Dehalococcoides mccartyi CG5: one gene and its partner. The main gene of each other region encodes a partner of the protein of the gene in region 2 in a complex. Links are inferred from orthologs where the notes say so. Each region holds a gene or a part of one and is shown on either strand. Other genes may lie near its edges. The genes, in order: mfd and uvrA.

What was found.
Region 1: the proteins of uvrA (region 2) and mfd are in contact, whole or in part, in a crystal structure (PDB 4DFC), measured with the Escherichia coli proteins. The link is inferred for Dehalococcoides mccartyi CG5 from one-to-one orthologs.

What each region holds. Positions count from the first base shown.
Region 1 is NZ_CP006951.1:988,284-995,962, reverse strand. The notes cover bases 3,581-7,558. They hold mfd (transcription-repair coupling factor), read left to right. Parts: upstream 3,581-3,911; coding sequence 3,912-7,358; downstream 7,359-7,558. Other genes in these bases: X794_RS05220 (B12-binding domain-containing radical SAM protein), read left to right, coding at 7,430-7,558; proB (glutamate 5-kinase), read right to left, coding at 3,581-3,762. In the rest of the region: X794_RS05250 (S1C family serine protease), read left to right, coding at 1-725; X794_RS05245 (trypsin-like peptidase domain-containing protein), read left to right, coding at 815-1,999; X794_RS05240 (hypothetical protein), read right to left, coding at 2,039-2,365; X794_RS05235 (hypothetical protein), read right to left, coding at 2,362-2,628; more of proB, read right to left, coding at 2,641-3,580; more of X794_RS05220, read left to right, coding at 7,559-7,679. UniProt on the Escherichia coli protein: Couples transcription and DNA repair by recognizing RNA polymerase (RNAP) stalled at DNA lesions. Mediates ATP-dependent release of RNAP and its truncated transcript from the DNA, and recruitment of nucleotide excision repair machinery to the damaged site.
Region 2 is NZ_CP006951.1:396,099-403,200, forward strand. The notes cover bases 2,331-5,731. They hold uvrA (excinuclease ABC subunit UvrA), read left to right. Parts: upstream 2,331-2,696; coding sequence 2,697-5,531; downstream 5,532-5,731. Other genes in these bases: X794_RS02070 (M20 family metallopeptidase), read right to left, coding at 2,331-2,483; X794_RS02080 (HD domain-containing protein), read left to right, coding at 5,605-5,731. Outside these bases: phosphate acyltransferase PlsX, read right to left, coding at 1-373; X794_RS02065 (acyl-CoA dehydratase activase), read right to left, coding at 413-1,264; more of X794_RS02070, read right to left, coding at 1,290-2,330; more of X794_RS02080, read left to right, coding at 5,732-6,156; X794_RS02085 (helix-turn-helix transcriptional regulator), read left to right, coding at 6,265-6,468; X794_RS02090 (AAA family ATPase), read right to left, coding at 6,465-7,102. UniProt on the Escherichia coli protein: The UvrABC repair system catalyzes the recognition and processing of DNA lesions. UvrA is an ATPase and a DNA-binding protein. A damage recognition complex composed of 2 UvrA and 2 UvrB subunits scans DNA for abnormalities.

The DNA of each region.
Region 1 (7,679 bases), 590 kb from region 2 along the record:
CCAAGATAGATTCTTTAACCCAAAGTTTGGCTTCACTTAGTGGCCTTGGCGGCGATATTGCCGGCCTGCAGCAAGACCTTTCAACTGTCCAAAGCCAGCTTCAGCAGGTAAATACAGACCTTACCTGTCATGCTTGTGCGGTTTCGGATGTGGTCAGTCTGATTGAACCGGCTATAGTGCGGGTAGATGTAAGCGGCCGGAACTTTTCTGCCTCCGGCTCCGGCACTATTATTGATAAACGGGGTTATATACTGACCAATTACCATGTTATTGAAGGGGCAACCACTATCAGGGTAACCCTGATGAGCGGTGCTATATATTCGGCCAGTGTGGTAGGCAGTGATACGGGCCGGGATGTGGCTTTGCTGCTTATGAGTGCTACTAGCGGCCAGGAATTTCCTACTGTTACTTTGGCCACTATGGCTGATATCAAAGTGGGTATGGACGTGGTGGCGGCCGGGTTCCCTTTAGGGACTGATTTGGCTGGTCCGGCTACTTTTACCAAAGGTATTGTTTCGGCTATGCGTACCTATGAAGGTTATCTGTATGTTCAGACAGATGCAGCCGTAAACCCCGGCAACTCCGGCGGTTGCATGGTGAATATGGATGGACTTATGATAGGTATACCCTCTGCCGGGATAGTACCCTATGGTGAGGACATAGAAGATATTAATCTGGTAATACCGGTTAGTGATATTATCAGTTTTCTTGCTTTATACATATAAGGCTGAAAAATTTATAAATGAACATCCCTTTCCCAATATGCCCGAAGAAGCTATTATTATATATTAGATAATCTAAAGGAGGAGCAGGTATGACTACCGCCCAGAAATGGATAGGAGTATTACTCAGTTTGGTACTGATAGGGGTAAGTGCGTTTAACACTATTCTCCTGCTTGACCAGAAAGACCAGTTGCAGACTGCCCAGGGGCAGATCTCGTCTCTGCAAAGCCAGCTTAGTCAAGCCGGTACGGATATAAATACGCTTAAGAGCCAGCTGACGGCAGTAAACGGGCATTTAGCTACTTTGGATGGGCAAATCGGCGAGCTTTTAAAACTTTCTACGGCACAAGTGGATGCTATTGCCTCTGTTATGGCGTCGGTGGTGTACATAGAAGTAGATTATTATGACCGGTCTACCGGTGAAAGAGGTACTGTTTCCGGTTCAGGGACTATTATGGATAGCCGCGGCTATATACTTACTAACCGCCATGTGGTGGAAAACGCCACCAATGTGACCGTAATCTTGCCCAATAAACAAGTTTATACGGCTGAGGATTTCTGGATAGATGATTTTATGGATGTGGCCGTAGTTAAAATAAAGGCAAACGGTCTGCAGGCGGCATCTTTCGGTGACCCAAGCACCCTTAAAATGGGTGATACTGTTGTTGCTCTTGGTTATCCGTTAAGCATATCTCCCACTGATGGCGGTATGACGGTCACTGCCGGTATCGTAAGTAATCTGGAGAACTGGTTTTTTATAGATGAAACGCCTTATTTTGACGTAATCCAGACAGATGCGGCTATAAATCCGGGCAATTCCGGCGGGCCTATGATAAACCTCACAGGTGAAATTATCGGTATAAATAGTGCCGGTATTTTAGATGCCCAAAATATGGGTTTTGCTATAAATGTGGCTACCGCCGAGCAGATTTATGAAAGCTTGGTAGCAGACGGCAGCGTCAGTCATCCGTATCTGGGGATAGATGTTGATGACTATTATGATGATATACCGGGATTTAGCGGTGCTACCGAATCAAACGGGGTTGAGGTGTTGGATGTTGAACACGGCAGCCCGGCAGACCTTGCCGGTTTGAGGGATGGTGACGTTATTTACCAGTTTGACGGAAAGGCAGTCACCTCTTTTTCAGACCTGCTCAGAATTCTCTGGAGGATGGAATCAGGTGAGACGGTAGTTTTGCAGATAAAGAGGGGTGGAGTTGAGAGGACTATAACAATATTCCTTGAAGACCGCCCGTCATCCTCATACTTCTTTTAGTTTATAAATAATTGGTTATTAAAAAGCCCGGTGCTGTTTCTAAAACGTGCCGGGCTTTTTTTGACCGCGTTTGTTATGCAGGTTTCCCAGTGAACCACGCCCGTTAACCAGATAACGGTATTTGGGAAGTTTGCGTCCGGGTGGGGTAGTCAGGCTGATTACCACGCTGCCTTTACGCCCGTCTTCAGCCTCAAAAATATATTCAGCCGGTTTTAGCTCTTTAGAGGAGGTTATCTCTCCCCACCACTTGGCGGATGTATATTGGCTGGAGTTGGTTTCCATGAGGTTATACTGGACATCTGCCAGTGGTTTGTCCACATCTTTAAGGTAAATATGACCCAAGCCGCTGGTGTATTTAATGCTCACTGGGTTTTAAGCAGGCTCATGCCCTGAAAGAGATAGAAATGGCGTGAGGGCATGCCGTAAACGGCCTTGTTCAGCTTCTTTTTAAGGGTGCAGCGCCCTTGTTTTCCATCCTCGGTGCGGATAGAGTAACCACCACCGTCAGCTACTTTGTGGTATTCAGTGAAGACCAGTTCTCCCCACCAGCGGGAATCAGAATTATCCTGAAAGGTATATTCTACCTCTCCTATCAACTGGTCTCCCTGGTATATATTGCCCAGTGCCATGACCTACCTCCGTTAAATTACCACCAGATTATTGCGGTGTATTACTTCAGGGCCTTGGTTGCCCCCTAAAACGGCGTTTAGTTCCTGTGAGTGAAGGCCTTTTATTTTGGAAATATCATCTGAAGAGTAATTGGTTATGCCATAACCCAGCCGTTTTCCGTGGCTGTCGGTAAGCTTTACAATATCACCCCGCCCGAATTTGCCTTCGGCCTGTTGCACTCCGGCAGCCAGCAGGCTTTTCTGGTTTTCTCTTAGTGCTTTGGCTGCCCCGTCATCTACACAGATGCTGCCGCGGGTGCAAAGCCCGCTCATCATCCAGCGCTGGCGGCTATCCGGCTTGTGCAGTGAAGGTATAAAACGGGTACCTTCATTTTCACCATTCGCCAGTTTGAGAATAATATCCGGTATATGCCCGTCTGCAATAATGGCGGTTACCCCTGAAGATGTGGCCAGTCTGGCGGCTTCCAGTTTGGTTACCATTCCGCCTGTACCCAGCTTGTTTGAGCTGCCGGCGGCCAGTTGCTCCAGTTCTTCGGTAATCTCTTTGACCTCGGTTATCAAGGTAGCTTCAGGGTGGAGAGTAGGGTCTGAGGTGTAAAGCCCGCGGATATTGGTCAGTATCAGCAGTAAATCAGCCTCTATCAGGTTGGCTACCATGGCCGACAGATTGTCATTATCCCCAAATTTGGCTTGCTGGATTTCATCTATTGCTACCACGTCATTTTCATTGACAATGGTTATAATTCCCAGTTCCATCAAAGCCAGCAGGGTATTTCGGGCGTTGAGGTAACCCGAACGGTCAGACAGGTCACTTTTGGTCAGCAGACCTTGGGCAACCGTCAGCCCGTGAGGACTGAATAACTGGTCATAATAATTCATAAGCTGGCTCTGGCCTATGGCGGCCAGCACTTGTTTAAAAGGAACATCTTTCGGAATGTGGCGGATACCCATTTTAGAGCGTCCGGCGGCAATAGCCCCCGAAGAAACTATAACTATCTCAGTACCCAGGCGGGTCAGTTCGGCTATCTGTCGGCACAGGTCAGCCATGCGCTCATGGTCAAGCTTGCCTGTGCCGCCGGTGAGCAGACTGGTGCCCAACTTTATTACAACCCGTTTATAACAATTTTCGTTCATAAATAAGTCATTATAGCAAGCAAGTTAAGCCAGAACAAGGATTACCCCGTATATATTGCACCTGACTTGAGGGCGGGTGCTTTCGGTGATACAATTTCCAAACGGGGCTACCTCTAACGGTAAGCCCCTAAATGTGTTTGGAGAATATATTGAACCTTATCGGTTTGTTGCCTCTAATAGACCAAAGTCCTTCATTTAACAGTCTGTTTGAATCTTTAGACAGGGGTGAAGCTGATATTTCTGTTTTAGATGCGGGGAGGGGTTTCAGTTTGGCGGCGGTATACCGCAAGCTTAAATGCCCCATGCTGGTTATCACTTCACAGCCGGAGCGGGCCAGGGAACTACTGGAACAGATAGCCGCTTACAGCGGGGAAGAGCCGGGGTTTTTGCCTGACCCCAGCCTGTTGCCTTACCAGAGGGCTGTTTCAGACCGTAATTCCTCACTGGAAAAAATGCGTCTGGCAGGCATTTTGGGCGGTTTTATCCGGAGTGGAGATGCCCGGATAATAGTTACAGCTGTGCCGGCTCTGCTTCAGCGGTATATATCCCCCAAAGTATTTGAGCAGTCTTTTGTGCAGGTCTGGACGGGATTGGAAACAGAACCCCAGAATCTTATTTGCCGTTTTCAGCAACTGGGATACCGTCAGGAAAGCATAGTAGAAATGCCGGGAACATATTCACATCGGGGCGGGATACTGGATATCTTCCCCCATACCGAAGATAACCCGGTAAGGCTGGAATTTTTCGGCAATACGCTGGAAAGTTTGCGTAATTTTGACCCTCAAAGCCAGCGTTCGGGAAAGCAAGTAAACGAGCTTACCATCAGCCCCGCAAGTGAAATTTTTCATCTGGGGCAGTTGCCCCGTCAAGAGCTTAAAAACAAGCTGGATGCTTTGCTCACTGATAACCTTAATCCTGAATTCAGCCGCACTCTGTCGGCAGATATAAACCACTTGCAGGAGGGTTTAAAACCGGAATACCCGGAATTTTTTGCCCCTCTTTTCAATACCTCAAGCATACTTGATTATCTGCCGGCGGATGCTCTGGTAGTGCTGGATGAGCCTGCCTCTATAGAGCAGGCGGCTTTTCATCTGGATAACGAAGCCGAAGAACTGCGCTCAGATCGTCTGTCACAAGGTGAGCTTCCTTCCGTTTATCCCCGCCCGTATTTCAGCTGGGCAGAGATATCTGAAATGTTGAAAACCAAAAAGAGGCTTATTATGGCCTCTTTCGGGCGGGAGAGTGAGTCTCTGAAGCTGGAGTTTGCTTCTCCGGATAATTATGTGGGGCGTTTAACCAGTTTGTATGAGAAACTGCCGGAACTGAAAGGGCACGCAGGCAGGGTGGTTATAGTCAGCCATCAGGCCGCCCGTTTGACCGAGCTTCTGGCGGAAGAGGGTATTTCCACAAATGTTCAAACAGATATTTTGAAACCCCCTCCGTCTGCCAGTCTAAGCCTTGTTCAAGGGATATTGGGTGCGGGCTGGAGTTTAAGCGGTAGCTTGCACGTATTTACCGATGCCGAACTTTTTGGTTTTGTAAAACAGCGGCGTTTGCCCTCCAAACGTCCGGTTGCCCGCAAGGGAGTGGTGCTGGACATAAAGCCGGGTGAATTTGTGGTGCATATAGACCACGGGGTAGCCCTGTTCAGCGGGGTCAGCCATATGAACCGTGACGGCATGGATAAAGAATACCTGATACTCCAGTATGCCGGCGGCGACAAACTCTATGTACCCACAGACCAGATGGACAGGGTAAACCGTTTTATAGGCAGTGGGGATGAACCCCCGTCTTTGCACCGGCTGGGTACTCAGGAATGGCAAAGGGCTAAAGAAAAGGCCAGTGAATCCGCGGAAGAGACTGCCCGTGAGCTCCTTGAGATTTACGCCAAACGTGAACTGGCCAGCGGCTATGCTTTTTCGGCAGACACCGTCTGGCAACAGGAGATGGAAGCATCGTTCTCCTATGTGGAAACACCTGACCAGCTGAAGGCCCTGTACGATGTCAAAGAAGACATGGAAAAACCCCGCCCTATGGACAGGCTTATACTGGGGGATGTGGGCTACGGTAAAACCGAGGTAGCTATAAGGGCGGCTTTCAAAGCGGTTATGGACGGCAAACAGGTAGCAGTTTTAGTGCCTACTACTGTGCTTGCCCAGCAGCATTACACTACTTTTCGTGAGCGGCTGGCCACTTTTCCGGTAAAAGTAGAGGTGCTAAGCCGATTCCGCAGCCAGTCCGAACAGAAAGAAGTGGTTGAAAATCTGGAAAAAGGCGAGGTGGATATCTGCATAGGTACTCACCGCCTGCTTCAGGCAGATATAAAGTTTAAAGACTTGGGATTAGTAGTTATAGATGAAGAGCAACGCTTCGGGGTAGCCCACAAGGAATTTTTCAAGAAACTGCGTGCCCAGGTAGATGTGCTTACCCTTAGCGCTACCCCCATACCCCGTACTTTGCACATGTCTATGGTGGGAGTGCGGGATATGAGTATTATCGAAACTCCGCCCGGTGAACGCCTGCCTATAAAGACCGTAGTAGCCGCTTTTGATGAACGGCTGATACGTGAAGCTATACTGCGGGAAATGGAAAGAAACGGGCAGGTATTTTTTGTGAATAACCGGGTGATGGGCATAAATTTGCTGGCAGAACGTATCCAGCAGCTTGTTCCCGAAGCCCGCATAGGTATCGGGCACGGGCAGATGGCTGAAGAAAAACTGGCGGCCGTAATGGCTGATTTTGTGCGGCATGAACTGGATGTGCTGGTATGTACCACCATAATAGAATCCGGGGTGGATGTGCCGAATGCCAATACCCTTATCATAAACCGGGCAGACCGCTTCGGGCTTACCCAGCTTTACCAGTTGCGGGGAAGGGTGGGGCGGAGTTCCCAGCTGGCATATGCCTATTTCCTGTATGAAAAAGAAAAACGCCTTAGCGGCGATGCTGAGAAACGCCTGAAAACTATCTATGAGGCAGCTGAACTGGGGGCAGGCTACGGCATTGCTATGAAAGACTTGGAGATACGGGGTGCGGGAACACTGCTTGGGGTAAAACAGTCAGGGTATATAAATTCAGTCGGTTTCAATCTGTATACCCAGATGCTGTCAGAGGCTGTGGCCGGGCTGAAAGCTACGGGCAGCGGGCTTTCAAAAGAGGAAATACGCCTCAAGAACATGCCTGCCCCCAAGCTGGATTTACCTCTGGATGCATTTATACCCGAATATTATATTCAGGATCTGGATCTCAGGCTTTCCATCTACCAGCAGTTATCGGCTTTAACCAGTCTGGCAGGAGTTCAGGAAAAAGAAAAGGAACTGGCAGACCGGTTCGGGGCAATGCCGCCGGAACTTGAAAACCTGCTTTATTCAATCCGTCTGCGTCTGCTGGCTAAAAAAGCCCACGTGGATACTATAGTAACCGAAGGCAGCCAGATAGTGGTGCGGATGCTGGGCGGGCTGATAATAAACAAGTCTTTGCTTGAACCGCTTCGGGCAGGGGTTATCGCAGGGCGTAATCAGGTGGCTATAGAGTTTAAAAAAATTGGTGATAAATGGAAAGAGGTACTGGAAGAGGTAATCTGGCGATTGGGGTAGGCAGGGTTTAAAATGAATAAAATTTATGATATTATTCAAAATATTCAAATATCCTCTGTCAGGAGATTCAGATGAAAATTTTACTCCTTTACCCACGTTATCCCGACACATTCTGGAGCTTCAAGCATGCCTTAAAGTTTGTTTCTAAAAAAGCCTCTTTTCCGCCGTTGGGTCTTCTGACTCTTGCCGCCATGCTGCCGGATGGCTGGCAAAAGAAACTGGTAGACCTTAATATTGAAAACCTGACGGATAAAGATATACTGGCGGCAGATTACGTCTTTATAAGCGCTATGGCAGTTCAGCAAAAATCCGCCCACGAAT
Region 2 (7,102 bases):
CCAGTGCAGGGCGTTCAACCCCCTCTATTTTCCCAAGAATAAAAAAGGCTGCCGCTAAAACCGCACCGGTGTTGCCGGCAGAGATAAAGGCGTCTGCCTTGCCCTGTTTAACCAGAGAAGTGCCTATTACAATAGCTGACTTAGGTTTGCCTTTGATAGCTTCCACAGCGTGTTCATTAAAAGTTACGGTTTGAGGGCAGTGGACTATCTCTATGGGCAGTTTTTTCAGGTAATGCCCGGCATGTACATGGATAACCTCTTTTTTGCCCAGCAGGATAAGGCCTATTTTGTACTCTTGGGCAGCCTTGAGGGCACCTTTGATAATTTCCTTTGGGGCGTAGTCACCCCCGTCTACATCTACCGCTATTATCATTTATATCCTCTTAGAAATTCATCTTAATTAAAACCGGGACTATACTTTTTCCCGGAGAAAAGGGGTATCAAACCCCCGAAAGTTGGTGGGCTTGGCAGTTGTATTTATATTCGTGTCCTGCCGAAGCAGTAAAGCCACACCCCATGCCCCGGTTATTTCCGGCCGGGGAGGGACTATCAGTGAAAAGCCCAGTTCTTCTTCAAAGGCTTTCTTCATGGCAGGGTTTCGGGCAACTCCTCCCTGAAAAACTACCGGCTGGCGGATTTCTTTGTGAAGCCCCAGGTCGTTTAAATAATTTCTGGCAAGAGCTTTACATAAACCATAAACAATATCCGGACGGCTACTGCCGGTCTGCTGGAAGTGAATCATATCTGATTCAACAAATACAGTACAGCGGCCTTTCAGTTCAATGGGGTTTTGGCTAAACTGAGCCAGTTGACCCATGTCCTCCAGTGAGAGATCCAGACGGCGGGACTGGTGTTCCAGAAAACTGCCGGTGCCGGCGGCGCAGATGGTATTCATGGCAAAATCCACTACAAAACCGTTTTCCAGCAGTATAAGTTTACTGTCCTGCCCGCCAATTTCTATCACCGTTTTCACTTCCGGTATCAGGTGGGCGGCAGCTTTGGCCTGTGAGCTGATTTCGTTTTTTAGCATATCCGCACCCACTGTTTCGGCTACCAGTTCACGGGCACTGCCTGTCACCGCCACCCCCAGCACTCGGGTGCTTTCCGGTAAACGGGACTGCAATTGCCTTAGTGCCAGTCTAAGGGTATTTAACGGATCTCCGGCGGTAGGCAGATATACCCAGTCTGTCAGTTCAGCAGATTGTGACAGGCATATTACTTTTGTAGATACAGAACCGCTATCAATACCCAGAAAAATGTTCATCTAAATAACCTATGGCCGAAAGGGTTCAAGCAGACGGCCGGGTAGATTTTTGAAACTCTGTTTTTACTTTATCCAGATTGGTTGAGTTACTAAATAAATCGGCTGCGGTCATAGCCATAGCCTTGGCGGCATCCAGCGCACCCTTTAGACCGTTCACCGAACAGGCAGCGGATGCAAATTCTTCCGTGTGTCCGGAGACTTCTTTGCGGGTAATGGCATAATATCCGTGCAGGCTTGGCAAAATCTGGCTGACATTGCCCATATCGGTACTGCCAAAATTCATATCCGAGTTTTCAAGCAGAGTTTTACGACCAAGCAGATCCATGTTTTTTACATATAAATTTGCCAGTGCCATGTTGTTATTCATGGGTGCATATATGGATTTATCAAAGCGGTACTCCAAACGGGCACCGGTAGCTTGGGCGGCAGACTTGAAGCAGTCCAGTACCCTGTCCATCAGCTCTTTCAGGTAAGGCATAGTTTGAGAACGTATCAGGAAAGTGCCGGCAGAATGTCCGGGTACGATGTTGGCAGCTTTACCCCCATCGGTAATAATGCCGTGAATGCGGGCGCTGGGCTCTATATGCTGGCGGAGTGAATTCAGACTGGTATAAGCCAGTACTATGGCATCAAGTGCGTTTATGCCTTTGTCAGGGTGGGCCGCGGCATGAGCCTCTTTACCGAAATACTCCACATTTAGGGTAACACAGGCAAGTGCTTGGGTAGTGGCAATATCTTCATTACCGGGGTGGGCTATGAGAGCCGAGTCCAGTTCTTTAAATATCCCTTTTTCCACCATCTGTATTTTGCCTCCGCTAAGTTCTTCAGCCGGAGTGCCTATCAGACAAACAGTCCCCCCGCAAAGCTTGGCAGCCAGACAGGAGGCTACGGCTGCACCTGCCGCCGAGGTGGCAATAAGGTTATGGCCGCAGGCATGTCCCAGTTGGGGCAGGGCGTCATATTCAGCCAGAAAACCTATAACCGGTGTTCCATGACCAAAAGTGGCTTTAAAGGCAGTATTAAGGCCGCCTATGTTTTTTTCAATGCTGAAATTTTGGCTGGACAGATATTCACAAAGCCATTCTACTGCTTTATGTTCCTGATAGCCCAGCTCCGGGTTGGCATGCAGCTTCAGAGACAGCTCTTCCAAACTGCCTTTTTCAGTGTTAATCATTTTAATGATGGCACTTTTGATATCGGCAAGATTGTTATCTGACATTGGCCTGATTATATCCCAAACCAGCCCGAAATACCATTTGCTGGCCCACCGGAGAGGATTAAAATGTGTTTTTTAACCGTTTCGGCAAGGATGGATTAGGCTATTTGGAGCTTTAATGGGGGTTTGGTCTTGGCTTGTTTAGCATTATGGTGTAAAATATTAGAACACATGTTTTGATTTGGTTAGCTAATAAATGAACAGGAGACTTTGCCGGTGGCTCAGGAATATATAAAAATTAAAGGTGCCCGCGAACACAACCTCAAAAACATAGATGTCCAAATTCCCCGTGACAAACTGGTGGTTGTGACCGGGCTTTCAGGGTCAGGTAAGAGCTCTTTGGCTTTTGATACCGTTTATGCCGAAGGGCAGCGCCGCTATATGGAGTCTCTTTCCTCTTATGCCCGCCAGTTTCTGGGCAGAATGGAAAAACCGGACGTAGACCATATAGAGGGGCTTTCACCGGCTATCGCCATTGACCAGAAAGGGGTCAGCCACAACCCCCGTTCTACGGTAGGCACAGTGACTGAAATATATGATTACTTGCGTTTGCTGTTTGCCCGTACCGGACACCCTCATTGCCCGGAGTGCGGCAAGGAGATTTCTGCCCAGAGCGTGGAACAGATAACCGATGCAGTCCAGCTGTTACCTGAGGGTGCCAAGATACTCATTCTGGGACCGCTGGTAAGGGGACGCAAGGGTGAGTATACCCAGATGTTTAAAGACCTCCGCAAATCAGGCTACGCCAGAGTTAGGGTGGACGGGCAGATTAAAGATTTGTCCGAAGATATAGAACTGGATAAAAACAAAAAACATGATATAGAAGCGGTGGTAGACCGTCTGGTGGTTGGTCAGGCGGGCTCACAGGGACGTGTTGCGGATTCGGTTGAAACTGCTCTGAAGCTGGGCGGGGGGCTGGTGGTAATATCGGTGGTGGACGGGCAGGATATGCTTTTTTCCGAAAAATTTTCCTGTGCGGATTGCGGTGTAAGCCTGGGTGAAATAGAACCCCGAACTTTTAGTTTCAATACTCCCCATGGCGCCTGCCAGACGTGTATGGGGCTGGGTGCCAAGATGGAGCTTGACCCTGAGCTGATTATACCGGACAAAAATCAGTCTCTGGCGGACGGGGCTATCAGTCCTTATCAGAACCAGAACTGGTACTTCGGACAGGTGGAAGATTTGGCCCGCAGGGCGGGTTTTTCGCTCAACAAGCCTGTTTCCACTTTTACTCCTGAACAAATGCAGTTATTGCTCTACGGTGAGGGTGGTGATATTCATAAATACCGCAACCGCTACGGGCGTGTAAGGGAATACACCAGTGGTTTTGAAGGGGTTATACCCCGTCTGGACAGACTTTACCGTGATAGTGAGTCTCAGGGAGTACGGGAGAGTATTGAAAAATATATGCTGGCTAGCCCCTGTCAGGCTTGCGGAGGCAAAAGGCTTCGCAAGGAAGCCCTGTCAGTAAAGATAGGCGAACGCAACATTGCCGATGTGGCGGGTATGTCCGTAGATGAACAGTTTAAATGGGCAAATGAACTGGCTGGCAAAAATACCCTGTTTAGCAAACGGGAACAGCTTATAGCCGCCCAGATACTCAAAGAGATACGTTCACGTTTGGGGTTCTTAAATAACGTGGGTCTGGAATATCTAACTATAGACCGTATCGCCGGAACTTTGTCCGGCGGTGAAGCCCAGCGGATACGTTTGGCCTCACAGATTGGCTCCGGCCTGATGGGGGTGCTATACGTTTGTGACGAACCTACCATAGGCTTGCACCCGGCAGATGATACCCGTCTGGTGGAAACCCTGCAGAAACTGCGTGATTTGGGCAATACCATACTGGTAGTGGAGCACGATGAATCTGTGATGAGGGCGGCGGACTATATTATAGATATGGGGCCGGGGGCGGGTGAACACGGCGGGCGGGTAGTGGCTACCGGCAATATCAGCGAAATAATGCAAAACCCGGCTTCACTTACCGGCCAGTATCTATCCGGCGCCAAGGTAATACCTGTGCCCGAAAAACGGCGGGATGGTAACGGGCAGGAACTGCTCATACAGGGTGCCCGCCAGAATAATCTTAAAAATATAGACGTACATATCCCTCTGGGCAAGCTGGTTTGCGTCAGCGGCGTTTCTGGCAGTGGCAAGTCCACTCTGGTTACCGATATTCTTTTCAAACATCTGGCTCAGGTATTTTACGGGGCTAAAGACAGGGCCGGCGGGTCAGATTCTATAACCGGCACGGAGCACATTGACAAGATAATAGAAATAAATCAGTCGCCCATCGGGCGGACACCCCGTTCAAATCCGGCTACCTATACAGGGGCATTTACCAATATACGGGAATTGTTTGCGTCAGTGCCCGAATCCAAGGTAAAGGGTTACGGGCCGGGGCGGTTTTCATTTAACATAAAAGGTGGACGCTGCGAAACCTGTGGCGGAGAGGGTTATATCCAGATAGAAATGCAATTTCTGCCGGATGTGACTGTTCCCTGTGAAGTTTGCCACGGGGCACGTTATAACCGCGAAGTGCTGGAGATAAAATTTAAAGATAAAAACATTGCAGACGTACTGGATATGACAGTGGACAGGGCGCTGGAGTTTTTTGAAAATTTCCCCAAAATCAGCTCCAAACTGCAAACCATGCAGGATGTGGGTTTGGGGTATATCCGCATAGGTCAGCCGGCACCTACATTGTCGGGGGGTGAGGCCCAGCGTATCAAACTGGCAACCGAACTTTCCAAACGGGCTACCGGGCGGACTTTATACATACTGGACGAACCTACTACCGGGCTTTCTTTTGAAGATGTGGCGGCACTTCTGCGGGTGCTTCAGCGGCTGGTAGACAGCGGCAATACTGTGGTAGTTATTGAGCACCAGCTGGATGTTATCAAGAATGCAGACTGGATAATAGACCTAGGGCCGGGTGCAGGCATAAAAGGCGGGCAGATTGTAGCTGAGGGTATACCTGAAGATGTTGCCTTGAATAAAGCCTCCGTGACCGGCAAATACCTGCGGCGGGTTTTACCGAAACTGAAATAGACTTAATCAGTTATCGCCTGTTTGCCAGGCGTTTACTGCAAATTTGCCAAGACTAATCAAAGGGGACAGAAATATGGACAGGCAATTGGCTTTGGCTGAAGTAGAAAAACGGGTAGACAATAAGAATCTGGTCAAACATATGCTGGCTACTGAAGCAGTTATGAAAGGTTTGGCCGGGTATTTTGGTGAGAACCAGGATGAATGGGCTATGGCTGGGCTTATTCATGATATAGATTTGGGTGAAGTAAAAGACGATATGTCACTTCACAGCAAACGGAGTGCCGAAATTGCTGCCAGTTTGGGTGCAGGTAAAGCTGTTTGTCAGGCTATTCTGGTGCATAACTCTGCACATGGTATTATCCCCGATAGCCGTATGGAAAAAGCCTTGTTCTGTGCTGACCCTATTACCGGGCTTATTACCGCCGCTGCTCTGGTCAGGCCGGACAAAAAGCTGGCCTGTGTGGAAGCCAAAAGTGTGGCTAAACGTTTCAAGGAAAAGTCCTTTGCTGCCGGTGCAAACCGTGAGCAGATTGCCAGTTGTTCAAGTTTGGGTCTGGAACTGGATGAGTTCATCCGCCTGTCCCTAAGCGCCATGCAGTCTGTTTCTTCTGATTTAGGGCTGTAACTGCTTTCTAATAATTACGAACCCTTTGCAATTTGCCCTGTTTAGGTAATATAATTCTAACATAGGCGTTTGATAATACTCAGCGGAAAGGGCAAAGGAAAAGACTACATGATACTGCGCACCCGGATTAAGGAACTGCGGGCAAGATATAATCTTACCCAATCTGAGCTGGCCGAAACAGTAGGGGTCAGCCGCCAGACCATGCTTTACCTTGAAAAGGGCAAGTATAATCCCTCGCTTATTCTGGCCCACAAAGTAGCCAAAGCCCTGCATGCAGATATAGAAGACGTATTTATCCTGCGGGACGTTTAGTTTAGGCGGATAGCTGAGCCGGATGGGGTTTTGTCTATCTCAATGCGGGTGGGGAATGAATCTTTCAGGTCATCTATATGGGTTATGACCAGTATCTTGTCAAACTCGTTCTGAATAGAGTTTATGGCCTCTTTCAGGCGCTCAATGCCGGTAGTGTCCTGTGTGCCAAATCCCTCATCAATGATAAGTGTCCGCAAAGGTGCGCCCAGACGGTTTGCCAGCAAGTGTGACAGGGCAATCCTGATCGCAAAATCTATCCTGAAAGCCTCACCGCCGCTAAAGGTTTCATAGTTGCGGGTGCCAAGTTCATCCGAGATATTTATATCCAGAGTTTCGGTTTGGTCTCCCTTTTTGGTGGAACGCTGGGTTTCTATGCTAAGGTGCATGCGGCCGTCAGTCATACGCGACAGCAACAGGTCAGCTCCGTTTTCCAGTTCAGGCAGGGTGTCTTCAATAAGCATAGTCTGGATTCCGTCTTTTTTGCCGAAAGCTCTGACCAGTTTACCGAAATAATTTATTTCTTGAGTGGTCTGGTCTTTCTCTTGTGCTTGCTTTTTCAGCTTTTTCTCCAGCTCATTTATCTGTTCTGCTTTCTGGCTGAGTGAACCCAGTTGTTGCCTCAGGGCATCCTGCC